DNA from 3 places in the Comamonas sp. JNW genome. Region 1 is predicted to be linked to each of the others. Evidence: riboswitches for the same ligand, from Rfam matches in the RefSeq annotation. Region 1 holds a riboswitch; each other region holds the start of a gene.
The links. Region 1 has a riboswitch for cobalamin ahead of DCO45_RS16505 (ABC transporter substrate-binding protein). Riboswitches for the same ligand answer to the same signal wherever they lie in the genome.

Region 1 (9,863 bases):
GCGCAATTGCAGCTCACCTGAGCCAGGCAAACCCCGAATATGTCCACCCCTTCATGGTGTCGAATGACGTCAAGAAGGTGGGTGTGATCGTGGTGACGACTGACAAGGGCCTGTGCGGCGGCATGAACACCAATGTGCTGCGTGCCGTGACGAACAAGCTCAAGGAACTGCAATCTGCGGGTGTCAGCACGGAAGCCGTGGCCATTGGCAGCAAGGGTCTGGGCTTTCTGACGCGCGTGGGTGTCAAGGTGGTGGCCAACGCTACCGCCTTGGGCGATACGCCGCATCTGGATGCGCTGATCGGCCCGGCCAAGGTTTTGCTCGACCAGTACGCTGAGGGCAAGCTGAGCGCGGTCTATTTGTGCTACACCAAGTTCATCAATACGATGAAGCAGGACTCGGTTGTGGAGCAGTTGCTGCCCCTGTCGCAAGAAGCGATCCAGGGCTCGGCACCGGCTGCATCCCACGGCTGGGACTACATCTACGAGCCCGATGCGCAAAGTGTGATCGACGAGCTGCTCGTGCGTTATGCGGAATCGCTGATCTATTCGGCCGTTGCAGACAACATGGCTTCCGAGCAGTCTGCGCGCATGGTGGCCATGAAGGCCGCTACCGACAACGCCGGCAACGTCATCAACGAGTTGAAGCTGATCTACAACAAGACGCGTCAGGCTGCGATTACGACCGAGTTGTCGGAAATCGTCGCAGGCGCCGCGGCTGTGTAATACAGCTCGACTGAAATCAATATTGGAGCAACAAATGGCTCAAGTACAAGGCAAGATTGTTCAATGTATCGGTGCGGTGGTGGACGTTGAGTTCCCCCACGGCAGCGTGCCTAACGTGTATGACGCACTGAAGCTCGAAGGCACTGCCCTGACGCTGGAAGTGCAGCAGCAGCTGGGCGACGGCGTGGTGCGTACCATTGCGCTGGGCTCGTCGGACGGTATCAAGCGTGGCCTGATGGTCACCAACACCGGCAAGGCGATCACCGTGCCCGTGGGCAAGGCAACCCTTGGCCGCATCATGGACGTGCTGGGTAACCCCATCGACGAACGCGGTCCTGTGGACCAGACCTTGACCGCTTCCATCCACCGCAAGGCGCCCGCTTATGACGAGCTGGCCCCTGCACAGGAACTGCTGGAAACCGGCATCAAGGTGATTGACCTGGTGTGCCCGTTCGCCAAGGGCGGTAAGGTCGGTCTGTTCGGTGGTGCCGGTGTGGGCAAGACCGTGAACATGATGGAGCTCATCAACAACATCGCCAAGGCGCACAGCGGTCTGTCCGTGTTCGCTGGCGTGGGTGAGCGTACCCGTGAAGGTAACGACTTCTACCACGAAATGTCGGACGCCGGTGTGGTGAACCAGGAGTCGCTCAACGACTCGAAGGTTGCCATGGTGTACGGCCAGATGAACGAGCCACCAGGAAACCGTCTGCGCGTGGCGCTGACCGGCCTGACCATGGCTGAAGCGTTCCGTGACGAAGGCAAGGACGTGCTGTTCTTCGTGGACAACATCTACCGCTACACGCTGGCCGGTACCGAAGTGTCCGCACTGCTGGGCCGTATGCCTTCGGCCGTGGGCTACCAGCCTACGCTGGCCGAAGAAATGGGCCGTCTGCAAGAGCGTATCACCTCGACCAAGGTGGGCTCGATCACCTCGATCCAGGCCGTCTACGTGCCAGCGGACGATTACACCGATCCATCGCCAGCAACGACCTTCGCCCACTTGGACTCCACCGTGGCGCTGTCGCGTGACATTGCTTCGCTGGGTATCTACCCTGCGGTGGACCCCCTGGCGTCGACCAGCCGCCAGCTGGACCCCCAAGTGGTCGGTGAAGAGCACTACTCGGTCGCCCGCCAGGTGCAGGGTACCCTGCAGCGCTACACCGAACTGCGCGACATCATTGCGATTCTGGGTATGGACGAACTGGCTCCCGAAGACAAGCTCGTCGTGGCCCGCGCTCGCAAGATCCAGCGTTTCCTGTCGCAGCCTTTCCACGTTGCTGAAGTGTTCACGGGCGCTCCAGGCAAGTACGTGCCGCTGTCGGAAACCATCCGCGGCTTCAAGATGATCGTCAACGGCGAGTGCGACCACCTGCCCGAGCAAGCCTTCTACATGGTTGGCACGATCGACGAAGCCATCGAGAAGGCGAAGAAGATCTAAGCTTTGCAGAACGGGCTGCCGCACGCAGCCCTGCTCGCAAACTAGTTTCTTTTTCACTCTGAGGATCAAAGATGAACACCTTCCACGTTGATGTGGTCAGTGCTGAAGAATCCATCTTCTCCGGCGAAGCCCGCTTTGTGGCTTTGCCTGGTGAAATGGGCGAACTCGGTATCTACGCCCGCCACACGCCGTTGATCACCCGCATCAAGCCGGGTTCGGTGCGCATTGAGAAGGCCGACGGCGGCGAAGAGTTCATCTTCGTGGCTGGTGGCATTCTCGAAGTGCAACCCGACTGCGTGACCGTGCTGTCCGACACCGCTGTGCGCGGCAAGGACCTGGACGAGCAAAAAGCGGTTGAAGCCAAGCAAAAGGCTGAAGAAGCCCTCAAGAACGCCAAGGGCGAGCTTGACCTGGCCAAGGCCCAATCCGAGCTGTCCGTCATGGCCGCCCAGATTGCCGCCCTGCAAAAATACCGCAAGAAGCGCTGATCCGCTGTTTGCGCAACTGCCACAGGAAAACCACCGCATGCGGTGGTTTTTTTACGCCCGTACCGGATGCGTCGGAGCAGGCCCCGTCTGCAGCACCTGCTGCATATGGATGGTTTGCCACAGCGGGTCGGCATCCTGGTGCAGGGTGATAAAACCCTGGCGCTGCCAGAAGGTTTGCGCGCCTGGCAAAAAAGGATGCGTGTGCAGGTAGAGCCGCTGCACACCCTGCTGCAGCGCCCGCTGACGCAGCTGCGCGAACAGCACGCCAGCCAGGCCTTGCCGGCGCCAGGCCGGATCCACATACAGGCGCACCACCTCGGCGGTGCCTGCACTGGGCACGGTCAGATGGGCAAAGCGCCCGTCATAGGCGCGGTAGGCAATGCTGCCGATGACGCTGTCGCCCTGCCAGGCCGCCAGCATGCAGCCGCCGGGCGATGCGTAGACCGAGGCAAAGTCGCGCAGGTCGGCCTGCGGCGTGTTGGTATCGACCCGATCGCCGAACATGGTCTGGCGCGCCGCCTGCAAAAAGGCCGCCACCGGCGCGAGATGTTCAACGCGGCGGATGCCGTATGCGCTGGGTGTAGTGGGTGGGTGGTTCATGGCCATCAAACGGCCTGCAGCTTAGCATGCAGGCCCTGTAAATCGGCTACAGTACAGCCACTTTGGTTTCGCAAGAACATGCGCACGGCAGGGTGCCGGGGCATGAGGGAATCCAGGGAGCGCGAGCCGGCAGCCAGCGCCCCAAACGGAACTGCCCCCGCAACTGTAGGCCACGAGCAGGCCATCCATGCGCCACTGAACTGCGGTTCGGGAAGGCGATGGTCTGCGCAGACCGGCCAGTCAGGAGACCTGCCAAGGTCATGCATTCACAACCCACTGGCAAGCCCCTGGTTTGCACAGAGAAACAGGCATGCCACCGGTTTGCGCGCTGCAAGGCGAACATCGCAAACACCGGTGATGCAAACCCATTCATGGCGGATGTGCGTGTGTTTTGATCATGACCGGCGGGGTGTCCGGGCGGTGAGCAGCGTCTCGTCTGCGCAAGCCTGTCCTGGCTCCACCGGGCAGCGCCCCGCACCGGATCGGCTCGCACGGCCCGCATGCCCAGCCTCTACCTGGAGAGACGATTCCGATGCCTGTTCGCCGTTTTGCGCTGCCTGCCCTGTTGGCTACCTGTGTATTCACCTCGCTGTCCGCCTGGGCTGCCCCTTATCCGATGCAGCTGCACAACTGCGGCTACGCGGTGTCCCTCAAGCAGGCGCCCGCCTCGGTCGTCACCATCGGCCAGGCCGGCACCGAGATGCTGTATGCGCTGGGTCTGGGCGACAAGCTGGTGGGCACCTCGCTGTGGTTCAACGCCGTGCTGCCCCAGTTCAAGGCGATCAATGACAAGGTGCCACGCCTTGCGGACAACGACCCGAGCTTCGAGTCGGTGATCGGCAAGCGCCCGGCACTGGTGGTGTCGCAGTTCGAGTGGATGGTCGGCAAGGACGGCGTCGTGGGCACGCGCGAGCAGTTCCATGACCTGGGCATTGCCACCTATGCGATGCCCTCCGACTGTGAAGGCAAGAACAACCTCAAGGGCGCCGATGGCACCCGCACCGCGGCCTACGATGTGCAGGCGCTCTACAAGAGCATCACGCAACTGGCGCAGCTCTTTGATGTGCAGCCCCAGGGCGAGCGCCTGGTCAAGGACCTGCGCGAGCGCCAGGCCAAAGCGGTCGCCAAGGTCCAGGCGGCGCAGCAGCCGAACCTCTCGGCTGCGCTGTGGTTCTCCAGCGCCGATCTGGCCATCGACCCGTATATGGCTGGTAAGAATGGCGTTGCCGGCTACATGCTGCAGACCTTGGGCCTGCGCAATATCGTCGACTCGTCCGAAGAATGGCCCACCGTGGGCTGGGAGACGATTGCCAAGGCCAACCCCTCGGTCCTGGTGATCGCCCGCATGGACCGCCGCCGCTTCCCTGCGGACGACTACCAAAAGAAGCTGGAGTTTCTGAAGATGGACCCGGTCACCCAGCACATGGATGCGGTCAAGAACAACCGCATCGTCATTGTTGATGCCGATGCGCTGCAAGGCTCGATCCGCCTGGTCGATGGCATGGAGCAGATCAGCGATGCGGTACGCAAGCTCGGCCCAGCGGCCGCGCGTTGATCAGCCGCTGATGCAAGGCTCTGCATGATGGTGGCAACGGCATCAGCGCGCCCATCGGCGCTGCGCAGGCCGCTGCATGGGGCCGCCTGGTGCCTGGGCGCGGCACTGGCGATGCTGCTGAGCGTGGCGCTGGGCATCACCATTGGCGAGACGGCGCTGTCGCCCAGCCTGGTGCTGCAGGTGCTGGCCAACAAGCTGGCCGGTGCCCACTACGCCATCGATCCCATCAGCCAGGGCATTGTCTGGAACTACCGCCTGCCCCGCGCGCTGGTGGCGGCCAGCTGCGGCGCGGGCCTGGCGGTCTCGGGCGTCATTTTGCAATCGCTGCTGCGCAATGCGCTGGCCGAACCCTATTTGCTCGGCATCTCTGCCGGGGCCTCCACCGGCGCAGTGCTGGTGACCGTCGTGGGCATCGGCGCGGGCGCCATCTCGATGACCGTGGGCGCCTTTTTTGGCGCGCTCTGCGCATTTGCACTGGTCGCCCTGCTGGCCCACGCCGCCGGCAGCGGCGGGCTGCGCAACAGCGGCCAGATTGTGCTGGCCGGCATTGCGGGCTCGCAGCTGTTCAATGCGCTGACCTCGCTCATCATCACCAAGTCGGGCAGTGCCGAGCAGGCCCGGGGCATCATGTTCTGGCTGCTGGGCAGCCTGAGCGGCGTGCGCTGGCCCGATACCGTGCTCACGGCCTGCATCGCGATCACCGGTTTGCTGCTGTGCCTGCTGCATACGCGCGCGCTCGATGCCTTCACCTTTGGCAGCGAATCGGCGGCCGCGCTGGGCGTGCCGGTGCGCCGTGTGCAACTGGTGCTGCTGCTGGCCGCGGCGCTGATGACGGCCGTCATGGTCTCCATCGTTGGCGCGATCGGCTTTGTCGGCCTGGTGATTCCACATGCCGCGCGCATGCTGGTCGGCGTCAGCCACCGGCGACTGGTGCCTGCCAGCGCGATGATGGGCGCGGTGTTTCTGATCGCCGCCGATGTTCTCTCGCGCACCCTGATCCGGGGCCAGGTGCTGCCCATTGGCGTCATCACCGCCCTGGTCGGGGCGCCGGTGTTTGCCGTCATCCTGCTCCAAAGCCAGCGGAGGCGCGGATGACGGCGGCAGCTGTGGTCAAGGCGGATCAACCCGTGTTGCAGGCCTGTGCGCTGGGCCTGCGCCTGCAGGGCCGGCCGGTTGTCGAGCAGCTCAGCCTGCCGGTGCAGCGCCACGAAATGCTGGGGCTGATCGGCCCCAACGGCTCGGGCAAATCCAGCCTGCTGCGCTTGCTCGCCGGTGTGATCCGGCCCAACGAGGGCCAGGTGCTGCTGCAGGGCCAGCCGCTGCACAAGAGGGGGCGCCGCGCCGTTGCGCGTGAGCTGGCCCTGGTGGCGCAGATGGCCGAGACGCAGGATGCCATCAGCGTCGAAGACGCGGTGGCGCTAGGGCGCACGCCCTGGCTGTCGGCGCTGCAGCCTTTTGCCGCGCAGGACTGGGAGGCCGTGCAGCAGGCCCTCGATGCCGTGGGCATGGCGGACCGCCGCCACAGCGCCTGGCACAGCCTCTCGGGCGGCGAGCGCCAGCGCGTACACATCGCACGCGCGCTGGCGCAGCAGCCCGGTGTGCTGCTGCTCGATGAGCCCTGCAACCACCTCGATATCCACCAGCAGCTGTCGCTGATGGCCTTGATCCGCAGCCTGCCCGTCACCAAGGTCGTGGCCCTGCATGACCTGAACCAGGCGCTGGCCTGCGACCGGCTGGCCGTCATGCAGCAAGGCCGGCTCGTTGCGCTGGGCAGGCCCGAGCAGGTGCTCGATGCCGCGCTGCTGGCGCAAGTTTTTCGCGTCGAGGCCAGCGCGCTGGTCGACCCCTGGGACGGCAGCCGCGTGCTGCGTTTTCGCCCGCTTTCTTCTTCCTGACTGTGAGCCGATATGCCCACCCTGAACCACCGAATCTGGCTACCTGTTGTGTTGAGCGCCTTGCTGTGCAGCCAGGCGGGCGCAGAGACTTTTGAAGTCAAGATGCGCAACCGCAGCGCCACCGGCGCAATGACCTATGAGCCCGAGTTTTTGCAGATCAAGCCGGGCGACAAGGTCAAGTTCCTGGCTAGCAGCAGCGGTCACGATGCGGTCAGCATCCCGGGCATGGCGCCCGCCGGTGCCAAGCCCTTCAAGGGCAAGATCAACGAGGAGATCGAGGTCAGCTTTGATGCCCCGGGCCTCTATGGCGTGCAGTGCCTGCCCCATTACGCGATGGGCATGGTGATGCTGGTGCAGGTGGGCGATGCGCCGCTGCCCGGCCTGCAGGTGCCCGCCGAGGTGCCCGAGCGTGCGCAGCAACGCTTCAAGGACATCGTCAGCCGCGCCTCGGCGCCGCGCTGAATGGCTGCAGTGATTATTAGCGACACAAGACAATGAACAATTTCACATGGATCGCCCGGGCGAGCGGCCTGGCCTTGCTGGCTGTGATGGGTGGCCAGGCACAGGCCGGCGCGCAGGACGAGGCCAAGGGCTTGATCGAGGGTGCGAGCCTGGGCATGGTCAACCGCATGGTCTATGAGCAGCTGGACTACCGGCACGGTGACAGCACGCGCGTGGTGTCGGGCGGCGCGCGCTCGGACAAGGCCGCCGAAGCGGCCTATGGGCTGATGATGAACTTCAGCTCGGGCTACACGCAGGGGGTGGTTGGCCTGGGGCTGGATGCGCATGCCTATGGCGGCATCAACCTGGGCTCGGAGGCCGACAAGGTGCGCAGCAACCCGCGCTATATCGCCAAGGACGGCACGGACCTGCAGGACAGCTTTGGCCGCGCAGGGGCGGCGCTCAAGCTGCGCTGGTCGTCGACCGAGCTGAAGGTGGGTGAGATGCGCACCAAGAACCCGATCTTCCACTCGTCCGACACCCGCCTGCTGCCCGAGACCAACCGGGGCTGGCAGATAAGCAGCGACGATATTGCGCAGCTGACGCTGCAGGCCGGTCGCTTTACCCGCTGGGCCGACCGCAATGCGCGCAAGAACGGCCAGCCCCTGCTGGCCAATTACTCGGGCGTGCAAGGCGATGCCTTCAGCTTTGCCGGCGGCAGCTGGACTACGCCCTGGAGCGGGCTGAGCCTGTCGAGCTACGTCGGTCAATACGAGGATGTCTGGAACACCTGGTACCTGGGCGGCGTCTACAAAAAGGCGCTGGCCGAGAAGCAAAGCCTCTCGCTGAGCCTGAACCTGTACCGCAACAAGGACACCGGCGCGGCCAAGGCCGGTCGGGTGGACAACCTGACCTGGAGCCTGATGGCGACCTATGCGGCCGGCATGCACCAGCTGGGCCTGGGCTACCAGAAGGTCGATGGCGATACGCCGTTCGACTATGTCAACCGGGGCTCCATCTGGCTGGACAACGCGATGCAGCTGTCGGACTTCAATGCGCCGCATGAGGCGTCCTGGCAGCTCAAGTACGAGGCCGATCTGGGCCAGTGGCTGACACCGGGCCTGCGCGCGGGCGTCGCCTATACACGCGGCTCGGGCATTGACTACAGCCGCGCCGGCAGCGTGTACGCCAACTACCTGGGCGCCAGCGGCCGTGGCGGCCGCCACTGGGAGCGCGACATGCTGCTGCGCTACACCGTGCAGCAAGGCCAGGCCAAGGGGCTGGCGCTGCAGCTGCGCTACGGCGTGCACCGGGCCAACCAAACCCAGGGTGAGCTCAATGTGAACCAGGTGCGGCTGCTGGCGGAGATGCCGTTGCAGATTTTCTGAGGCGCTAGCGCGGCCAAGGAGGGCAAAGGAGGGCAAAGGAGGGCAAAGGAGGGCAAAGGAGGGCATTGGCGGCCAGCGATGCAGCGCCTGCCCGCCAGGGCTGCCTGGCTGCAGGCCGCAGCCCAAGCGGCTATGATGGGCGCTCCCCCGATTGCCCATCCGTTCTTCGGAACGCCCCTGTCAGACCATGCAACGTCCTACCCGCCAGCGCGCCGCCATCGCCGATGCCTTTGCATCGCAAGGCCGTCCACTCTCACCCCAAGAGGTGTTGGAGATCGCGGGTGCTGCGCTGCCGGCCTTGGGCATTGCGACCGTCTACCGCAACCTCAAGTTGATGACCGAAGAGGGCCTGCTGCGCGTGGTCACCTTGCCCGGTGGCCTGCCGCTGTATGAGCCGGCCACGCACGACCACCACCACCACTTCCAGTGCAACAGCTGCCGGCGGGTGTTTGATATCCAGGCCTGCCCGGGCGACCTCAAGGGCATGGCACCGCCGGGCTTTCTGGTGGAGGGCCATGAGATCACCTTGTACGGCCAGTGCAAGGATTGCCGCAGCGGCGCGGGCCCTGCGGCTTAAGCTATCACGGCGGCTTACAGGTACTTGAGCCAGGCAATATCGCGCCGGCGGGCCTTGAACGCGGCAAAGGCCTTGACCGGCGGGTAGAGCGCAACGCCCAGGGCGAGGGTGCTGAGCCAGACCATCCACATCGAACCAAAGCCGAACAGCTCGCCCTGGTTGTTGCCCCAGATCGCCTGCGCGCCCAGGTAGAGAAACTTGAGCACATAGAGGTGCAGCACATAAAAGAACATCGGCGCGGCGCCAAACACCGTCAGCGGTGCCAGCCAGCGCATCTGTGGCCGGCGCTCAAAGGCGCGCAGCAGCAGCAGGCCGATGCCCAGGGTCAGCGCCAGAAACAAGAGGGATGGCGGGTACTTGGTGATGTTCAAAAAGCCCATGGCGCTCACGAGGAACGAATCGCCCACCACCCAGGGCTTGTCGCCATAGACGTTGGCGGCACGCAGCAGCACAAAACCCACCAACAGGCCCAGGCCCCAGGTCAAAAGGCGGCGCTGGCGCTGCAGTGCATCGGCACCCTTGGCAAACCAGGGGCCCATCGCATAGCCCAGGGCGATCACGCCGATCCAGGGCAGCAGGGGGTAAGAGGTGCGCAGGCGCAGGGTCTCGCTCACCTCGATCCAGCCCCGGTCATGCAGCACGGCCCACAGCGTGTGCAGCGCATGGTCGGGCGCAAAGTGCAGGTGGTCGAGCAGATTGTGGCCGGCCACCAGCAGCAGGCCCAGTGGAATGATCAGGCGGCGCGGTAGCCACACC
Region 2 (9,863 bases), on a different contig from region 1:
AACCAAGTAGACAAACATGACCAACGACAACCTGTTCTGCGCCCTGCGCGCGGCCTTTCCTGAGGACCTCGATGCCATCGCCGTGGAGACCACGTCGGCCAGCGGTGAGCCGCTGAACTACAGCTGGCGCGATCTGGACCGCATGAGCGCGCGCATCGCCAACCTGCTCGATTCGCTGAATATTCCTTCCGGCAGCCGCGTGGCGGTGCAGGTGGAAAAGTCGGTCGAAGCGATGGCGCTATACCTGGCCACCTTGCGTGCCGGCCATGTGTTTCTACCGCTCAACACCGCCTACCAAAGCGCCGAGATCGAGTACTTTGTCACCAATGCCGAGCCGGCCGTTGTGGTCTGCTCACCGGCCAACTTTGGCTGGGTCTCCAAGATCGCCTTCCAGTGCGGCACGCAAAGCGTGTTCACCCTGGGCGATGACCGCAGCGGAACCTTGCTGGAGCGTGCGGTGCACTGCGCCGATGCACACACGCCTGCGCAGAAATCTGCCGACGACATGGCCGCCATCCTCTACACCAGTGGCACCACTGGGCGCAGCAAGGGTGCGATGCTCAGCCACGGCAACCTGCTGAGCAATGCCGTCATGCTCAAGGACTACTGGGGCTGGAAAAAGGGCGATGTGCTGATCCATGCGCTGCCGATCTTCCATGTGCATGGCCTGTTTGTCGCGATCCATGCGGCCTTGCTCAATGGCAGCAAGATGATCTGGTTTGCCAAGTTCGAGCCCAAGGCGGTGATTGCCGCGATGGCGCGGGCGACGGTCTTCATGGGCGTGCCGACCTTGTATGTGCGCCTGCTGGCCGAGCCGGGCCTGACCAAGGCAGCGGCCCAGCACATGCGTCTGTTCATCTCCGGCTCGGCGCCGTTGCTGATCGAGACCTTCCGCGACTGGCAGACCCGCACCGGCCACACCATCCTGGAGCGCTATGGCATGAGCGAGACCATCATGCTGGTCTCCAACCCCTACCAGGCCGATGCCCGCCATGGCGGCCAGGACGAGCGCCGGGGCGGCACGGTGGGCTTTGCGCTGCCGGGTGTGGGCGTGCGGGTGCAGGGCGATGACGGCCAGGCGCTGGGCGCCGACGAGATCGGCCATATCCAGGTGCAAGGCCCCAATGTGTTCAGCGGCTACTGGCGCATGCCCGAGAAGACCGCGCAGGAGTTCACTGCCGACGGCTGGTTCAAGACCGGCGACGTAGGCAAGATCGATGCGCGCGGCTATGTGACCATCGTCGGCCGCAGCAAGGACCTGATCATCTCCGGCGGCTACAACGTCTACCCGGCCGAGATCGAGGGCTTCATCAACGAACTGCCGGGCGTCGCGGAAAGCGCGCTGGTCGGCGTGCCGCACCCCGATTTTGGCGAAGTGGGTGTGGCGGTGGTCATTGCCAAGGCGGGCCAACCGCTCGATGCCGACGGCATCATTGCGACCTTGAAAAAGCAGCTGGCCAATTTCAAGATTCCCAAGCGCTGCTTTGTCGTGGGCGAGCTGCCACGCAACACCATGGGCAAGGTGCAAAAGAACCTGCTGCGCGACCAGTACCAGGACCTGTTCAAGGGCTGATGCGCCTATGGAGGCGGCATGCGCCGCCATGACAAAACCCTCGCGCTGTGGCCGCTCAGAAGCTGCCGCAGGCGAGGGTTTTGCTATGGGGATGATGCGGTTATACGGCGATCAGCGCAGTACCAGCACCGGTATCGTGGCATGGGTCAGTACATGCTGTGTTTCGCTGCCCAGCAGCAGGCGCTTCAAGCCCCGGTAGCCGTGCGATGCCATGACGATCAGGTCGCAGTTTTCCTTCTTCGCCGTCTCCAGCAGCGCCTCGGCAATCATGTCGGACTTGATCACCAGGGTCTTGATGGGCACGCCGGTCGCGGCGCCTTCGGCCACCACCTTATCGACAATGCCTTGCGCTGCGCGTTCCCAGCCATCCTCGATGCGCGCAATGTCATCGGGGTTTTGCATGGTGCTGCCTTCGAAGTAGCTGCGCGGGTAGTTGGGCGAGATGTTGACGGCAGTCACCGTGGCATGGCTCAGCTTGGCCAGCGCCAGTGCGTGGCGCACGGCCTTCTCGGACAGCTCAGAGCCATCGGTGGCAAGCAGGATATGTTGGTACATGGCAGGCTCCTTTCAGGTCAGACATGGGGCAGGGCTGTGGGTGGCAGCCTTGCCGTGGATGCAACTCAGAGCATCGCCGCTTGCGGCTTGAGCGGATGTCGGATCAGACCGCGTTTGTATCCGCTGGCGGAGCGACTTGGAACAGGGTCTTAAGCCGAGCAGGCCTGGGTGTTGATCAGGCCCTGGAGCTTGTCGGTGTCCAGAATGCGCACATGGCGCTGCTTGACCTCGATGATGTTCTCCTCGGCAAACTTGGAGAAGGTGCGGCTGACGGTCTCGAGCTTGAGGCCCAGGTAGCTGCCGATTTCCTCGCGCGTCATGCGCAGGATCAGCTCATGCTGCGAAAAGCCCCGGGCATGCAAGCGCTGCACCAGGTTCAGCAAGAAGGCGGCCAGGCGCTCTTCGGCGCGCATGCTGCCCAGCAGCAGCATGACGCCATGCTCGCGCACGATCTCTCGGCTCATGACCTTGTGCACATGGTGCTGCAAGGCGGTCACCTCGCGCGACAGGTCTTCGAGCGAGGAGTAGGGCATCACGCAGACCTCGGCATCTTCGAGCGCAATCGCGTCGCAGGAATGGCGGTCGTTGACGATGCCGTCCAGGCCGATGATCTCACCCGCCATCTGGAAGCCGGTGACCTGGTCGCGCCCGTCTTCGGTGGCGATGCTGGTCTTGAAGAAACCGGTGCGTATCGCATACAAGGAGGTGAAGGTCTCACCGTTGCGGAACAGCGCGCTGCCGCGCTTGATCTTGCGCCGGGTGGCGACGATCTCGTCGATGCGCTCCATCTGTTCGGCCGACAGTCCCACGGGCATGCACAGCTCGCGCAAATTGCAGCTGGAGCACGCTACTTTGATGGAGTTGGATGTCATGTATCAATACCCGTGAACAACTATTCAGATAGGAACGACGTTCCTTGGATGGGCCTATTGTGCGTGCTGGCGCCCAGAGGCTTCTTGATGTACATCAAGGACGCGTGGCAGGCCTTGGGGCACATTGGGGCGTCCGCTAGGAAGAAGAACCATGATTTCCCTGACCCCTGAACTGCTGTGCCGTTTTGATGTTCCCGGCCCCCGTTACACCTCGTATCCTACCGCAGACCGATTTGTTGAAGCCTTTGCTGCGAATGAGTACAAGCTGGCGCTGGCGCAACGCGGCACCGGTCTGGCGGGCCGGCTGTCGCCGCTGTCCTTGTATGTGCATGTGCCGTTCTGCGCCTCGCTGTGCTACTACTGCGCCTGCAACAAGATCATCACCAAGCACGCCGAGCGGGCCGACGAATACCTGGATTACCTCGAGCGCGAGCTGGACCTGCAACTGGCCCATGTCAGCGCCCGCCCGACCATCAGCCAACTGCACCTGGGTGGGGGCTCGCCCACCTTCCTGACCGATGCCGGCCTCAGCCGCCTGATGGATATGGTCAAAGAGCGTTTTCATCTGCAGCCCGGTGGCGAGTACGCGATCGAGATCGACCCGCGCACTGTGAGCGGCGAGCGCCTGCAGCACCTGTACCGGCTCGGCTTCAACCGGCTGAGCTTTGGCGTGCAGGACTTTGACCCGCTGGTGCAAAAGGCGGTGCACCGCGAGCAGCCCGCTGACCAGGTGTTTGCCTTGGTCGAGCAGGCGCGCGCTATCGGCTTTGAATCCATCAATATCGATTTGATCTATGGTCTGCCCCAACAAAGCCCGGCCAGCTTTGTGCGCACCATGGAGCAGGTCAACGCGCTGCGGCCCGACCGCATTGCGCTGTATGCCTATGCGCACCTGCCCGAGCGCTTCAAGCCCCAGCGCCGCATCCAGGCCCAGGACCTGCCCAGCCCCGCCGACAAGCTGGCGATGCTGGCCCAGGCCCTGGCGGCGCTGGAAGCCGCCGGTTATGTGTATGTGGGCATGGACCATTTCGCCTTGCCCGACGATGCCTTGGCGGTGGCCAAGCGCCAGGGCCGCCTGCACCGCAACTTTCAGGGCTACAGCACCCAGCCCGATTGCGATCTTATGGCGCTGGGCGTGTCAGCCATCGGACGCATTGGCGCCACCTACAGCCAAAATGCCAAGACCCTGGAGGAGTACTACGACCTGATCGACCAGGGCCAGATTCCCGTGGTGCGTGGGCTGGCACTGACGCGCGACGACCTGCTGCGCCGCACGGTGATCATGGGCCTGATGTGCCAGGGGTGCCTGGCGATTGAATCGCTGGAGCAGGCCTGGCTGATTGATTTTGCGCAGTACTTTGCCGCCGAGCTGGCCCAGCTGCGTGAGCTGCAGGAGCAGGGCCTGGTGCAGCTGAGCGACGAATCGATCAATGTGACCGAGCTGGGCTGGTACTTTGTGCGTGGCGTCGCCATGGTGTTTGACAAGAACCTGCAGGCCGACCGCAACCGGGCGCGCTTCTCGCGGATTATCTGAGGGCAGGGCGTGGGCGGGCCTCAGCCCTGCCAGGCCGCCAAGCTCTTGTAGAGCATGTAGAGCGCCAGGCACAGCAAGATGCCGCCAAAGATCTTCTTGAGCTGGCCCACCGGCAGCCGGTGCGCGGCGCGGGCGCCCAGCGGCGCGGTCAGCACGCTGCAGGTGGCAATGGCGGCCAGGCCGGGCAGCCAGATATAACCCAGCGAATGCGGTGGCAGCCCCTGCAGGTGCAGGCCGGCCACCATGAAGCCGATGACATTGGTGACCGCAATCGGAAAGCCCAGCGCCGAGCTCGTGGCTACCGCGTTGTGCATCGGCACGCTGCACCAGGTCATGAAAGGCACGCTGATGAAGGCGCCGCCCGCGCCCACCAGGCCCGAGAGGCAGCCGATCACGCCACCCGCAGCCAGCTGGCCGGCCGTGCCCGGCATGGCGCGCATGGCCTGGCTATTGGGCTTGCGGAACATGCGCAGTGCCGAGTAACCAATGAACAGGCCAAAAAACAAACCCAGGTAGCTGCCCTTGAGCACCGCAAAAATACCCAGGCTGGCCAGCAGGCCGCCCAGCACAATGCCCGGGGCCAGGCGTTTGACAAGGTCCCAGCGCACCGCGCCATGCTGGTGGTGGGCGCGCACGCTGGACATCGAGGTGAAGACGATGGTCGCCATCGAGGTGGCAATCGCCATCTTGATCGCCAGCTCCGGCGCCACGCCCTGGGTGCCCAGGATGTAGGTGATGAAGGGCACCAGCACCATGCCGCCGCCAATGCCCAGCAGGCCCGCCAGAAAACCGCCGATCAGGCCCAGAAACGACAGCGGCAGCAAAACAAGAGGATCAGTCATGGCGCGCAGTAAAAAGGCCACCTGAAACAGGTGGCCTGAAACCCCGCTGTCGCGGAGAGGAGAAGACAGGTTGGGCGGAGCCTGCCCGAAAAAATCAGGTGTTCGCAGCGGATCCACTGGACCGTCATCCTGAACCGGGGGTTCAGGTGGGCGAGGGCAACCTATCGTTGGGTTCATCTGACGCGAGACGATCACGCTCAATAGGTAATGTACCAAGCCCGTGCTCGTAGAGCATTGGTTCAAGGAACTATAAAGTCCAGCAGGGCTGCGAACGCTTTCATTGTAATCGCTCGCGCCTGCCGCACCCACCAAAACTGCAATTCAATGTGCCTGGATTGGTCAAAAAAGATAGCTGGTTAGCCAGATTGAGCAATGGGTGGCGTGATATTTTGCAGCCAGGCATTGCATGGCGCGGCAATCTGGTGTTGGCGCCTGCTCGCGGCAGTGCCTCAAGCGCTGGTGCCCAGGGTGTCGGCCGGTTGCGCGGGGGCCGGCGCCAGCGCCGCGTCCAGCCGTTGCATCACCGACTGCACACGGGGCGCATCCCAGTCCAGGCTCGCCTGGTCCCCAGGGGCGGTCTGGGCCTGGACCTCAACCATCGCGGCAGACTGCGCAGCAGCTTGCGCCTGCAGGGCGTCTGCGGTCTGGCTGAGCTGGCTGTTTTGCACTTGCAAATCAAGCAGGTCAAAAGCGACATTGAGGGCCGCCAGCACAGCGATGCGCTCGCGGCCACGGATCTTGCCCGCGTCGCGGATGCCGCTCATGGCCTCATCGACATGCTTGACGGCAGCCAGCAGACGTGCTTCCTGGCCTTCGGGGCAGCCCAGCATATAGCTTTGCTGCATGATGTGTACTTCCAGCTGTTTCATCATTCGTCCTGGTCAAAGGTCTTGGGCAGGCGTTCGATCAGTGCATCCACGCGGGCGCGGGCCGCTGTCAGGCGCGATTGGAGGGAGTCGCGCTCCTGGGTCAGGGTGGTGACTTGCTCTTGCAATTGGGCGTGGGCGCGTTGCAAAGCCTCATGACGGCTCAGCAGTGCCTCCACCCGCTCAAGCATCAGATCCATAGAAGGCGTAGTGGCCATAGAGAGACAGTCTTCTTAAGTGCGCAATGGGTTTAACGCTAAAATTGTACCCGTTGGTGCTCGCCCCAGTGGTTCACATGGGGGCAGTTCAACGGGAAGCAGGAGCGCTGCTTGTGCCCTACAAGCCTTGCGCAACCTGCGCTGCCCCCGCAACGGTAAGCGATGGTTGGCTTTTGCGCCATCCACAGCCACCACTATGCCACTGAATACCTTGAACAAGTGTTTGGGAAGGCGTGTGCTGTGTCATCGCCAGCCCGGATACCGGCCAACAATAGTGGAGGCGCGTGGCTGAGGCCTTGCCGCGGCTTCCGTGTTCCCCATTGCCGGCGGGGAGGCTGGCGCGGGGTGGTTCATCACCAACTCAGTGCATGTTTTCCTCTGCTTTTTCGACACGCCCCTGCGCGCGTCCCGCGCTTGCGCCCCGCTCGGGCACCCTCCATACCCCCCGTTTTTTGGCCTTGGCCATCGCAGCGGCGTTGCCCCTGTTGGCGCTGCAAGCTCAGGCGCAGCAGGCTACAGCCGCCCAGGAAACAGAGGGTAAGAACCTGCAAGAGATGGTGGTAACCGCCAACCGCATCGAGCAGCCGCTGTCCGATCTGGTGGCCGACATGTCCATCATCGATGCGCAGACCATCGAGCGCCAGGGCCCGGGCAGCGTGGCCGATGTGCTCGCGCGCGTGCCGGGCATCCAGATTTCGCGCAACGGCGGGCCGGGCACGACGACCAGCGTGTTCATGCGCGGCGCCGATTCGCGCTTTACCGCTGTCTATGTTGATGGCGTGCGCATGGATTCGCAATCGACCGGCGGCGCCTCCTGGCAATCGATTCCGCTGGCGCTGATCGATCGCATCGAAGTGCTGCGCGGCCCGGCCGCTGCCGTCTACGGCTCGGACGCGATGGGCGGCGTAGTGCAGATCTTCACCAAGAAAGGTGAGGGCACGCCCCAGCCCTATGTCGGCCTGGGCTTTGGCAACCGGGGCACGTTCACGGCCGAGGCCGGTATCTCCGGCGGCGCCGACGGCTGGGATTACGCGCTGGGTCTGAACCGCTCGCAGACCGATGGCTTCAATGCCCGCACCGTGGCCACCGCCAACCCAGACAAGGACGACTACCGCAGCAATGCGGTCAGCGGCCGCCTGGGCTACCAGCTCAACGGCCAGCACCGGCTCGAAGCCACCTTGCTGGCCAGCGATGTGAACTCGGGCTATGACAGCAGCCTGACCGAGGACGACCGCAGCCTGAACAAGATGTATGCGCTGGGCCTGAACTGGCAGGCGCAGTGGACCGAGCACTACAGCACCAAGCTGCAGTTCAGCCAGTCGCGCGACTATTACGAGACCCGGCCCTCGCCCTACCAGACGGACACGCGCCTGCATAACTACCTGTTCCAAAATACCTGGCGCCTGGGCGTCCACACCTTGACGGCCGCACTGGAGCGGCGTGACGACGCGCTGACGAATGGCGGCATTGACCGCGACCGCCACCAGAATGCGCTGGCGCTGGGCTATGGCCTGAACACCGGCCCGCACACGGTGCAGCTGAACCTGCGCCGGGATGACGACAGCGAGTTCGGCGGCAAGACCACCGGCAGCGCTGCCTATGGCTATGCCTTTGCAACCAACTGGCGCGCCACCGCGACAGTGGGCACGGCCTTTCGCGCGCCCACGCTCTACCAGCGCTTTAGCGAATACGGCGACGCATCGCTGCAGCCCGAGAAAAGCCGCAATGCCGAGCTGGGCCTGCGCTGGGCGCAGGGTGCCGACAGCTTCTCGGCCACGGCCTACCGCAACCGGGTCACCAACCTGATCAACTTCTCGTCGCCCGGCAGTTGCGACAGCGAATTCGGCTGCTATGCCAATGTGGGCAAGGCACGCCTGGAAGGCATTACCTTGGCGGCCACGACCAAGCTGGGCGCGTTCAACCTGCATGGTTCGGTCGACTTCCAGAACCCGCGCGATACCGAAAACGACAAGCTGCTGGCGCGCCGCGCCAAGCGCTATGCCACCCTGGGCGCCGAGACGCGTGCAGCCGGTTGGACCTGGGCGGCCGACCTGCAGACCAGCGCCAAGCGCTTTGACAATGCCGCCAACACCAATGTGCTGGGCGGCTACACCTTGTTCAACCTGTCGGCGCAGACCGAGGTGGCCAAGGATGTGAACCTGATCGCCCGTATCAACAACCTGGCCGACAAGCGCTACCAGACCGCACGCACCTATGCCACCGAAGGTCGCAGCGTGTATGTGGGTGTGAAGTGGATGCCGCGCTGAGCGCAGAGGGGATAAGCCAGCCATGACAGAGACGACGGTTCAGGACCGCCCAACGGCCGCTTGCGTGGCACTGCTGATTGCGGCGCCCGCATCGGGCCAGGGCAAGACCACGGTGACGGCAGCCTTGGCGCGCCTGCATGCCCGCCAGGGCCGGCGGGTCCAGGTGTTCAAATGCGGCCCGGATTTTCTCGATCCGCAGTGGCTGCGCCTGGCCAGCGGCCAGCCCGTGCATGCGCTGGATCGCTGGATGAACGGTGAAGTGGATGTGCGCGCACGCCTGTTTCAGGCCGCGCAAAGCAACGATGTGCTGCTGATCGAAGGCGTGATGGGCCTGTTCGATGGTGCCAACAGCGCGGCCGAGCTGGCCAAGTCGCTGGGCATCTCCGCTGTGGTGGTGGTCGATGCATCGGCCATGGCCGCTACCTTTGGCGCCATTGCCCATGGCCTGCAGCACTATGACCCAGGCCTGCAGCTGGCCGGTGTGCTGGCCAACCGCGTGGCCACTGCCCACCATGGTGAGCTGCTGCGCAGCGGCCTGCGCGACCCGGCACTGTGGCTGGGCGCGATGCACCAGGTGAGCCTCGATGCTGCGAAACCGCGCGCCAACCTGCTGCCCGAGCGCCACCTGGGCCTGGTGGCAGCCCATGAGCTGCACGACGCTGCCGAGCGCCTGGATGCCGCCGCCGACGTGCTGGCGCTAACGCCGCTGGGCCAGCTGAGCTGGCAAGAGTGGCAGCAGCGCTGGACGGTGGCCTTTACCGCGCCTGCTGTTGCCGCCCCGGTGCCCGCCTGGCTGGCCGGGCGCCGCATTGCCGTCGCCCGCGATGCCGCTTTCAGCTTTATCTACACCGCCAATCTGGAATGCCTGCAGGCCATGGGCGCCGAGCTGGCCTTTTTCTCGCCGATCGCAGGCGACCGCCTGCCCGCCTGCGATGCGCTGTGGCTGCCTGGCGGCTACCCGGAGCTGCACCTGCCCGCGCTCAAGGCCAATGCCGGCTTGCAGCTGGATCTGCAGGCGCACCTGGAACAGCGCAAGCCCGTCTGGGCCGAATGCGGCGGCATGGTGGCACTGGCCGAGGGCCTGACCGACCTGGACAGCCGCTGGCACAGCTTGTGGGGCTTGCTGCCAGCGCAGG
Region 3 (9,863 bases), on a different contig from region 1:
TGCTCTACCTTGCTCAGAAACGCAGATGGGCCATCAGCTCAAAACTGCGGCCATTGCCCATCAGCCATTGCGAGCCGTAGGACGATGCAGCATAGCGTTTGTTGGCCAGATTGCGGCCCACCAGGTTCAAGGTGGTTGTGCGGTTCAGGTTCCAGCCCAGCACCGCATCGGCCACCGTGTAGGCGGGGAGCTGCGCGGTATTGGCGTTGCTGGTGTAGCGGCTGGCAACATGGCGCAGACCCAGCGATGCGCGCCAATCGCCCGTCTGGTAATGGGCCCAGGCATTGGCCGTGTAGCGCGGCACATTGGCCGGCTGGTTGCCAGCGCGGTCAATGGCTGTGGCGCCTTCGAGCAGCTCGTCGAACTGGGCATCCGCATAGCCCAGGTTGCCCTCGAAGCGCCAGGCCTTGGTCGCCCGCCAGCTGCCTGCCAGCTCGATCCCCTTGGACGACTGCTTGCCGCCCTGGATCGACAGCGCGGGGCGGTCCGGATCGCGGGTGATGATGTCTTTCTTGCGGATATCGAAGACCGCCAGAGTCCATTCGCCCTGGCCATTGGGCAGCTGCTGCTTGATGCCCACTTCCACCTGGCGGCCTTTGCTCAAGCTAAAGCCGGTTTGCGACTGGGTCAGCGACAGCAGGCTGTTGACCGGGTCATGGCCTGTGCTGACTTGCGCATACATGCTGGTGTGCTGGCCCAGCTTGTGCGTGAGGCCCAGGCGCCAGGAGGTGCCGCCCAAGGTCTTGTCAAAGCGGGCTTGGCTGAGCAAATCCATGCGGTCAAAATCATAGAGGTCGCGGCGCAGGCCGGCCATCAGCAGCCACTGCTCGCCCAGCTTCCAGGCGTCTTCCAGGTAGAAGGCGTTTTGGCGGATGCGCGAGGTCATGCGCGGCTTGTAAGGGTCTGGGCTGTCCCAGTAGCCACTGGTGCCACCGGTCAGCGGCACATCGGATTCACCGGTATAGGGCGAGCTGTTGAGCGCGGTGAACTTGGCCTGCGACACATCCCAGCCCATCGCTATCTCATGCTGGCCGGGCTTGAAAACGGCGCCTAAGCGGTTGCCGCTTTGCTCCAGGTCGTGGCCGATCTCCAGGTAGTCGTAGCGGTGAACCGTGCGCGTGCTGGCATCGTAGTCATAGCCTTCGATGTTCTTCCAGTGGCGGTCGGCCTTCATATGGTAGGTCTCGTTGCGCAGCACCAGCGCCTCGCTCACATTCCACTCGGCCCTCAATTTGTAGCGCTGGTCCTTGTAGTGGATGTCGCTGTCGAGAAAGTTGAAATTGCGGTCGCCCAGCGCCGCCACCGGCTTGCCATCGACCACCGGGGTGCCAAAGTAGCGCTCGGGCCTTTGGTCGCTGACATCGGCCGTCAGGTCCAGGCGCAGATCGCTGCTCGCCTGCCAGCGGATGGCGCTCATGATCTTCTTGCTGTCGCTGTTGCCCAGTTGGCGCTCGCCATCGGTGCGATCGCCGTAAACATCCAGGCGGTAGCTCAGGCTGTCGCTCAGCGCGCCGGTGCTGCCCAGGCCCGCGCGGGCGGTGCCGTGGGAGCCAGCGCCCAGCAGCAATTCGGTCGATGTACTGCGGCTGGGTTCCTTGCGCACCGCGTTCACCGTGGCGCCCATGGTGCCGCTGCCGTACATCAGCGATGCGGGGCCGCGCAGCACATCAAAGCGCTCATAGCCCCAGCTGGAATTGGGATAGGCCACGGTGCCGGCTGCAACCCCCAGGCTCAGCCCGTCTTCGGCCACGCCGACCGAGTTCACACCGGTAAAGCCCCGGCTGGAGAACGACAGCCCGCCATTGCCAGGCGTGCCATTGGCACTCAGGCCCACGCTGCGGCCCACGGCATCGACCACCTCGTAGTCGGCACGCTCTTGCACCTGCACGGCCGAGACCGAGCTGACACTGGCGGGCAGGTCCTGCAGCGGCACGGCCAGCTTGCTCGCCGAGGTCGACGGCAGCTGGAGCGCATTGGGCTCGCTGCGCTGGTCGCTCACCACCACTTCAGGCAGTGAGGCTTCTTGGGCATGGGCTACTGTGATGCCCAAGGCGGGCAAACACAGAACACAGGAGCTGCCAACCAGGCGCAAGGAGGAAGAGAGCCGCTGGGCGGCCAGGAGCCGGTTTTTCGGAAAAGGAACTGCAGTCATTTCAACAAAAGGCGCTAACTGCCTGATGCGGGGGCTGCACTGCACGCGGTCACCCCCCAAGACGGGGTCGCGCGAAGAACCGCCGTCCACACCCCGCAGACAGTTGAGAGAGCACGTGCTGGCCAGAGGCACAGCGCGCACTGCGACTAGGAACAGGCCGGTCTCCGGGCTTACAGGCGGTGCAGCGCAGGCGCTGACCCGGTAGCCGGTCTTCCCAGGGTGCGGGTGTCTTATTGCCTGGCAGGCGTGGACACTCTCTCAACCCCAGTGACTGGGCCCGCGTGGGAGCGGGCCGCATCGGCTACGTTTCCTGTCTACCGTTGCGGGGGCAGCCAAGGCTTGGGGGAGCGCACTCCCGACCTTGTTCCCGTTTCACTCGCATGCGAGCACCTGTAGATAGGCTTTTTTCAAAGCGCAGCCAGTGTACCAGCCGCAAGCCCGGGCAGTGCCTTTTGGCCATGGCCTGTGTCAGCTGGGCGATACAGCGCATGCCCCAGTGGCTGTATCAGCCCTGCGGCAGCCGCGTCGCATAGCCGATGAAGTCAGTGCTGCGCAGCTGGCCCAGCAGCCACTGCCGAAAGCTGGCCTGGATTGGGCGCTCTCCCCCGCCCCGGCGGGTGTAGAGGTGGAACTTGGGCGTTCTGTCCATCGGCAGTTGTCGCAGCAGCTCCGCCCCAAAGGGTGCGAGCAGCTTGCCGCTGTGGATATAGCTGAGCGCATCGACATAGGACAGTAGGCCCACGCCCTGCCCGCTGAGAACGGCTTGCAGCATCGCATCGTGCGTGTGCAGCAGCATGGGGCTGACATGCTTGCCGCCGGGCTCCAGGCCCAGCATCGCATAAATGTCCTGCCACAGACTGTTGTGCGTCAGCGGCGATATCAGCCGGTGGTGCGGCAAATCCTGCGCTGTCTCCACCGGGTGCTCGGCCAGCAGCTGCGGCGCAGCCACGATCACCTTGAGGTCTTCGAGCAGCGGCGTTTCATCGAGGTGGTCCACACCGCCGTAGCCCCAGACAATGGCTGCATCCAGATCGCCGCTATCGAACGAAGGCAGCTCCACACCGATGGAGATGCGCAGATCGAGCTCCGGGTAATCCTTGGTGAACGAGGGCAGCGAGCGGATCAGGTACTGGGTTGCAAAGTATGGGCTGACCTGGATATGGAACTGCGCAGCCTTGTGGTGGGAGCGCACGGCTTCCAGCCCCTGGCTCAGTGCATCGAGCCCCTGCTCCACATAGTGGTACAAGGTCTGCGCCTCGGCGCTGGCCGCCAGGCCCCGCGCGCCGCGCTCGAACAGTTGCACATCCAGCGCACTTTCCAATTGCTTGAGTTGCTGGCTGGCGGCCTGTGGCGTCAGGCACAGCTCGTCGGCCGCCTTGCGGATCGAGCCATGGCGGTAGACGGACTCGAACACGCGCAGTGGCTGCAGGGGCGGGAGCTTGTATTTCATGGAGGAGCGCCAGGCCAGGAGAGGCAGAGCCCGGGCTGGCGATGATTATAGGTCGCAGCCCGGCGCCCAGCGGGCCGGCATGCCACCGCTCTTGCCTGCTGCGCCCTGCCCCGCTGATGCATAAAAAAACGCATCCAGAAGGGATGCGTTCGGGCTGGCGCAGCGCTCAGCAGCGCATGGCCTTACTGGACCGGATCACCATGCATCGGCAGACCGGTGCGGTCCCGGCTGCTGACCAGGGCGATGAGGCCAATGATTGCCGCGCCAATGAGGTAGTAGGCAGGCACGACCGGGTTGCCGGTGCGGGCAATCAACCAGGAGTTGATCATCGGCGCGGTGCCGGCAAACATCGCCACAGCCACGTTGTAGCTCAGCGCCATGCCCTTGAAGCGCACGCTGGTGTGGAACATCGAAGGGATGATCGAGTAGATGCTGCCCAGCAGCATGGCCAGACAGAAGTTGAGCACCATCAAGGACGAGATCTTGGCGGCGGTGCTGCCTTCGAGCAGCAGGTGAAAGCAAGGCACGGCCAATACCGCAATCGCCAGGCTCGCAGCGATCATCATCGTCTTGCGACTGAGCTTGTCGGCCAGCAGGCCCATGATGGGAATCATCACCACCAAAAAAAGCTGCGGGCCCAGCGAGAGCTTGAGGCCGGTGGCCACATCGACATGCAGCGCGCTGACAAAGTAGGTCGGGATATAGGTGACGACGGTGAACAAGGTGACATTGGTCACGATGATGATGCCAGCGGACTGGAACAGCTCTTTCTTGTGCGTGGCAAACAGCACCTTCCAGCTCGCCTGGGCCAGTGCGTCATGCTGCTGCTTCATGGCCATGAAGGTGGGGGTCTCTTCCAGGTACTTGCGGATATAGAGGCCAATGGCGCCCAGCGGCAGCGCAATCAGAAACGGAATGCGCCAGGCCCAGTCCAGGATCTGCTCGGCGCTGAAGAACATCGTCAGAATGGCCGAGACCGAGGCACCGAAGAAAAAGCCCGCCATGCAGCCCACCTCAACCCAGCTGGTGAGCAAGGTGCGGTTGCGGTCGCGGCAGTACTCGGCCACAAAGATGGCCGCGCCACTGGCCTCGCCACCGGCCGACAGCCCCTGCATCAGGCGCAGCACGATCAGGAGCAGCGGCGCGGCAATGCCGATGCTCGCATAGCCGGGCAGCACGCCAATCAAAAAGGTGGAGATCGCCATCATGATGATGGTGATGGTCAGCACCCGCTTTCTGCCGTACTTGTCGCCCAGCGAGCCAAAGAAGATGCCGCCAATGGGCCGGGCAAAAAACGCAATCGCAAAGGCCGCCCAGGATGCGGTGATCTGCATGGTGGGCGAGCTGGTGGCAAAGAACACCTTGCCCAGCACCGCTGCCAGGTAGCCGTAGACCGAGAACTCGAACCACTCGACAAAGCTGCCCACCACCGAGGCCAGCACTATGCGGTTGAGCTCCTTGGACTGCACCGCGCGCGGCGCCGCCGCCGCATGGGGGGATGACCAGTCCGAAAGGCTTGCACTTGGGGCGGCAAAGCCATCTGCCATGGGATTGTGGGTGCGCATCGGGAAGTCCTTGGTGTCCTGCAGGGGGAGAAATATGGGAAAGGACCAGCGGCTATGCCGCTGGACTTGGGCACGCGATCAGGCCGGGGGCAGCGGCGTGGCCTGGGCGTAATCGGTTTTGGCTTGTTCGGCGCTGATATAGCCATAAGCCACATCGCGCTGCACCAGCGCGGTGGGGCGCAGCGCCGCATCGCCGTTGCCGCCACCGCCGGGCAAGTCCAAAATCAATCGGCGCCCAGCCGGGATCTGCTGCTTGCCCTTGCCGCGCAAGGCGGTGCCGTCGTCCAGCGACACCTTGCCCAGTGCGCCGCTTTGGCCGCCGTTGTGGCCGCGCGCTGCAAAATGCACGCGGTCAAACATGGCGTTCAGGTCAAACTCAAAGCCTTCTGCCGAGCCCACCTCGATGCGCTGGCCCAGGCCGCCCCGCCAGCGGCCGGCGCCGCCCGAGTTGGGCCGCAGCTCCTTGCGCCAGATGATGATGGGGCCGATGCTCTCGGTCACCTCGACCGACATGGCCTGCACGCCACTGGGGAAGGCGGTGGCGCTGAGGCCATCGCTCGAGGGGCGCGCGCCGGTGCCGCCGGTGTTGAACATCAGGATCTCGTGCTGCTGGTTGCGCGTGGCCGGGCTGATGCCCTTGAAGCGCATCTGCAGGTTCCACAGCGAGCTGGCCCCTTCGGCCGGAATCTCGCCCTGGCAAATGGGTTGCAGCGCGCCGAGCACCACATCGGGGATCAGGTGGCCGATGACATGGCGCACCGACACCGGGCGCGGGCGGTGGGCATTGAGGATGCAGTCCTCGGGCGCGCTGATCTCAAAGGGCTCCAGCGAGCCCCAGTTGTTGGGGATCTCCGGCGCAATCGCGCATTTGAGCGCATAGGAGGCATAGGCCTTGGTGTAGGTCAGCGGCACATTGATGCCGTAGCGGCTGGGATCCGAGGTGCCGGTGAAGTCGGCTCGCAGCTTGTCGGCCGCAATCTCCACGGCCACGACCAGCTCGATGGGCTTCTCGTATCCGTCCACGGTCATCGCGTAGCGCTGCGTGCCGTCGGGCAAGGCGGCAATGCGCTCGCGGGTGGCGCGCTGGCTGTTGGCAAAGATAAAGCCGGCCAGGTCTTCCAGGTCATGGAGCCCGAACTCGTCGAGCATGCCCTTCAAGCGGCGCATGCCCGTGGCATTGCAGACGGCCAGCGAATGGAAGTCGCCAATCACCTGGTCGCGCTCGCGCACGTTGTTGCGCAGGATCTCGATCAGGTCCTCATTGAGTGCGCCGGCGCGGAAGAACTTCATCGGCGGAATGCACAGGCCCTCCTCGTAGACATCGCTGCCGTCCGGGCCAAAGCCGCGCCCGCCGATGTCCACCACATGGGCGGTGGCGGCAAAGTAACCGATATGGGCGCTGTGGCCATCGCGGCCATAGAAGACTGGGGTGACGACGGTGATGTCGTGCAGGTGGCCGGTGCCCAGCCAGGGGTCGTTGGTGACCAGCACATCGCCATCTTGCAGCGTGTTGCGCTCAAAGCGTTTGGCGAAATGCGCGACCGACTCGGCCATCGAGTTCACGTGACCTGGGGTGCCGGTCACGGCCTGGGCCATCATGCGGCCTTGCTTGTCGAACACGCCGGCCGACAAGTCCCCCGCCTCCCGCACGCTGGTGCAAAAGGCGGTGCGAATCAAGGTGACCGCCTGCTCTTCGACCACCGAGATAAGGCGGTTCCACATGATTTGGTAATGAACGTCTGTATTGTTTGCCATGATCACACTCCGCTGTCCATGCGCTCGACCAGCATGCAGTCATCTGCCTGCAGCACCACCTTGAATCCGGGGCTCACATAGGTCGAGGTTTCCTTCTCCACAATCACCACCGGGCCGGGCACGGCCTGGCCCCGGGGCAGGCCCAGGCGCTCATAGATATCGCAGGCATAGAACTGTCCCTGTTTGCCGTCAAACACCTCGCGGCGGTCCAGCACCGTACCGGCACCCTTTTGGGGCGTGCCGCCCCGCTGCAGCGCGGCCTTGGCCGGCGGCAAGGTCTTGGAACGCAAGGACAGTGCCCAACTCACCACCTCGATGTCGAGCCCGTCGATCGCGTGGCCAAACAAGGCCACATAGTTCTGCACAAAGGCCGCGTTCAGGGCGGGCACGCTGTCCGCTCCAAAGTGCTGCACCGGCACCGACACAGGGATCTCCCAGCCCTGGCCGCAGTAGCGCATAAAGGCACGCAGCTCCTTGACGGTCTCGCCGTCGTAGCCGGTGTCGTGCAAAAAGGCGCTCACCTCCACCTCCATCTCGCGCAGCATGGCATTGACGGCCTCGCCATCGAACTGGCTCATGCGTATCACCGAGCTGCGCAGCGACTCATAGGCAAAGGGCGCGCGCAAAAAGCCGATGGCCGAGCCCACGCCGGCGCCCGTCGGGATCAGCAGGCGATGGATGCCCAGCTTTTCGCACAGCCGCACGGCATGCAGCGGCGCAGCGCCGCCGTAGGCGATCATCGTGTAGGCCTCCAGGTCCTGGCCGGACTCCACGGCATGCATGCGCGCGGCATTGGCCATGTTCTCGTCCACCACTTCGGCCACGGCATAGGCCGCACGCACCGCGTCCAGGCCTTGCGCCTGGCCGACATGGGTTGCCATCGCGTCTTGCGCGGCAGGCATGTTCAGCCGCATGCTGCCGCCGGCAAAGCGTGCCGGGTCGAGCTTATGCAGCAGCAAGTCGGCATCGGTCACCGTCGGGCGGGCGCCGCCCCGGCCGTAGCTGGCAGGGCCCGGCTCCGAGCCCGCGCTCTCCGGCCCCACGCGCACCTGGCGCATGTCATCCACATGGGCGATGGAGCCGCCGCCCGCGCCGATCTCGATCATCTCGATGACGGGGATCGAGATCGGCATGCCGCTGCCCTTTTTGAAGCGGTAGCTACGCGCCACTTCAAACACGCGCGCTGTCTTGGGTACATGCTGGTCGATGAGGCAGATCTTGGCGGTGGTGCCGCCCATGTCAAAGGACACCACCTTGTCCTGGCCGTACTTGGCCGCAAAATCGCTGGCGTAGATGGCGCCACCGGCCGGGCCGGATTCGAGCAGGCGCACCGGAAACTCGGCCGCATTGGCCAGCGACATCAGCCCGCCGCCCGAGTGGATCAGGTAGAGCGGGCAATGCATGCCCTCTGCCACCAAGGCCTGGGCCAGGCGCTGCAGGTAGGAGGACATCAGCGGCTTCACATAGGCATTGGCGCAGACGGTGTTGAAGCGCTCGAACTCACGGATCTGCGGCGAGACCTCGCTGGAGATGGACACCGACAGCTGGGGCAGCGCCTCTACAATCAGCGCGCGCACCCGCTTTTCATGGGCCGGGTTCTTGTAGCTGTGCATCAGGCCCACGGCCACGCTGTCGTATGCACCCTCGCGCAGCTGGGCAATCACGTCCTGCACCTCTGCCTCATCGAGCGGCTGCAGCTCCTGGCCCTTGGCATCGAGCCGGCCCTGCACCGTATAGCGGTGGTTGCGGGCAATCAGCGGCGCGGGCAGCTGGATGGCCAGGTCGTACTGCTCAAAACGGCCCTCGTTGCGCATCTCGATCACATCGCGAAAACCTTCGCTGGTGATGAAGGCGGTTCTGGCGCCGCGCCGCTCGATCAGCGAGTTGGTGGCCAGGGTCGTGCCGTGGATCACCGTGCCGATCTGCGCTGGCGCAATGCCTGCCTGGGCTGCCGCCTGTTTGAGGCCTGTGACGATGGCGCGCTCAGGTTTTTCATAGTCCGTCAGGACCTTCTCGCTGAACAGGACGCCATCGACCTCGAGCGCGATATCTGTGAAAGTGCCGCCGATGTCTGCCCCGGCGCGTATGACTTGGCTTGTTGCCATCTGGTATCTCCGAATCATGCAAGCTGTGTGGATCAGAAGCTCTGACCTGGCAGCGATGATCAAGTGATCGCCCAGTCGGCGCAAACAAGAAATTCGAGGGCGGGCACAAGCTGTGCTTCGCGGGTAAAAACCATTACGCGCTTACCCGGTGGCCATGCACGTCGACAGTGCAAAAAGACCATATTTTTGGTCGGCCATGCACCAGCGCTGCACAGTGCTGCAGCATGCGGCGGCATGCTTGCACCAATCAGGGCGGACAGGTGCTGTAAAACCATCAGGACTTGCTTGTGTAAAGCTTTGACGAGGGAGGAAAAACCAGGCGCCTGAGCGCCAGACGGAACCCAAGATCGGCTGCCTTTGCGCTTGCCACCACGCCACAAAAAAAGCCCCAAGCAAAGCTTGGGGCCTGTGCGCAGAACGGCAGAAGAATTACAAGTCCAGGGCCAGCTGGTTCTTATCGTCGGCGCTGGTTTCCACTTGCCGCAGGCTGCACTCCACCTTGATGGGGGTCTTGACCACACAGCAGCAGGGAACCACCTCATTGGGCCCGACAAAGGCCAGCGGCTCCTGGGTGTAGACGACTTCGCCCTCCACCAAGGTGAGGCGGCAGCTGCCGCAATAACCACCACGGCACTGGTACTCCACATCGTGGCCCGTGCGCTCCAGCGCTTCGAGCAGGCTCTCCCCTGGCAGCACGCGTATAAGGGTGTCCGTGGTGCTGACGGTGGTCACAACTCGATTCCGCTCAGGTCATCGAGCGAGACTTCGGCGTTGATCTGGCCCACCAGGTAGGAGCTCAGCTCCACCTCTTGCGGGGCCACCTGCACGGTGTCGGA

Region 2: it holds a riboswitch for cobalamin, as region 1 does, so the genes downstream of both, DCO45_RS10700 (TonB-dependent receptor) here and DCO45_RS16505 (ABC transporter substrate-binding protein) in region 1, are expected to answer to the same signal.
Region 3: it holds a riboswitch for cobalamin, as region 1 does, so the genes downstream of both, DCO45_RS09850 (TonB-dependent receptor) here and DCO45_RS16505 (ABC transporter substrate-binding protein) in region 1, are expected to answer to the same signal.

The regions. Positions count from the first base shown of each region.
Region 1 is NZ_QETI01000011.1:143,369-153,231, forward strand. It holds gene atpG (F0F1 ATP synthase subunit gamma) at 1-725, shown strand, start outside; gene atpD (F0F1 ATP synthase subunit beta) at 760-2,163, shown strand; gene DCO45_RS16495 (F0F1 ATP synthase subunit epsilon) at 2,235-2,651, shown strand; gene DCO45_RS16500 (GNAT family N-acetyltransferase) at 2,703-3,251, opposite strand; cobalamin riboswitch at 3,298-3,523, shown strand; gene DCO45_RS16505 (ABC transporter substrate-binding protein) at 3,784-4,806, shown strand; gene DCO45_RS16510 (iron ABC transporter permease) at 4,831-5,901, shown strand; gene DCO45_RS16515 (ABC transporter ATP-binding protein) at 5,898-6,701, shown strand; gene DCO45_RS16520 (pseudoazurin) at 6,714-7,163, shown strand; gene DCO45_RS16525 (OprD family outer membrane porin) at 7,196-8,530, shown strand; gene DCO45_RS16530 (transcriptional repressor) at 8,718-9,107, shown strand; gene DCO45_RS16535 (DUF1624 domain-containing protein) at 9,122-9,863, opposite strand, start outside.
Region 2 is NZ_QETI01000006.1:74,052-83,914, forward strand. It holds gene DCO45_RS10665 (malonyl-CoA synthase) at 17-1,573, shown strand; gene DCO45_RS10670 (universal stress protein) at 1,685-2,128, opposite strand; gene fnr (fumarate/nitrate reduction transcriptional regulator Fnr) at 2,278-3,000, opposite strand; gene hemN (oxygen-independent coproporphyrinogen III oxidase) at 3,152-4,534, shown strand; gene DCO45_RS10685 (sulfite exporter TauE/SafE family protein) at 4,555-5,376, opposite strand; gene DCO45_RS10690 (cell division protein ZapA) at 5,826-6,245, opposite strand; gene DCO45_RS10695 (hypothetical protein) at 6,245-6,460, opposite strand; cobalamin riboswitch at 6,498-6,745, shown strand; gene DCO45_RS10700 (TonB-dependent receptor) at 7,015-8,727, shown strand; gene DCO45_RS10705 (cobyrinate a,c-diamide synthase) at 8,750-9,863, shown strand, end outside.
Region 3 is NZ_QETI01000005.1:191,153-201,015, forward strand. It holds gene DCO45_RS09845 (ABC transporter substrate-binding protein) at 1-1, opposite strand, end outside; gene DCO45_RS09850 (TonB-dependent receptor) at 14-2,050, opposite strand; cobalamin riboswitch at 2,290-2,561, opposite strand; gene DCO45_RS09855 (LysR substrate-binding domain-containing protein) at 2,658-3,602, opposite strand; gene DCO45_RS09860 (MFS transporter) at 3,785-5,167, opposite strand; gene DCO45_RS09865 (hydantoinase B/oxoprolinase family protein) at 5,246-6,922, opposite strand; gene DCO45_RS09870 (hydantoinase/oxoprolinase family protein) at 6,925-9,027, opposite strand; gene yfaE (class I ribonucleotide reductase maintenance protein YfaE) at 9,457-9,759, opposite strand; gene nrdB (class Ia ribonucleoside-diphosphate reductase subunit beta) at 9,756-9,863, opposite strand, start outside.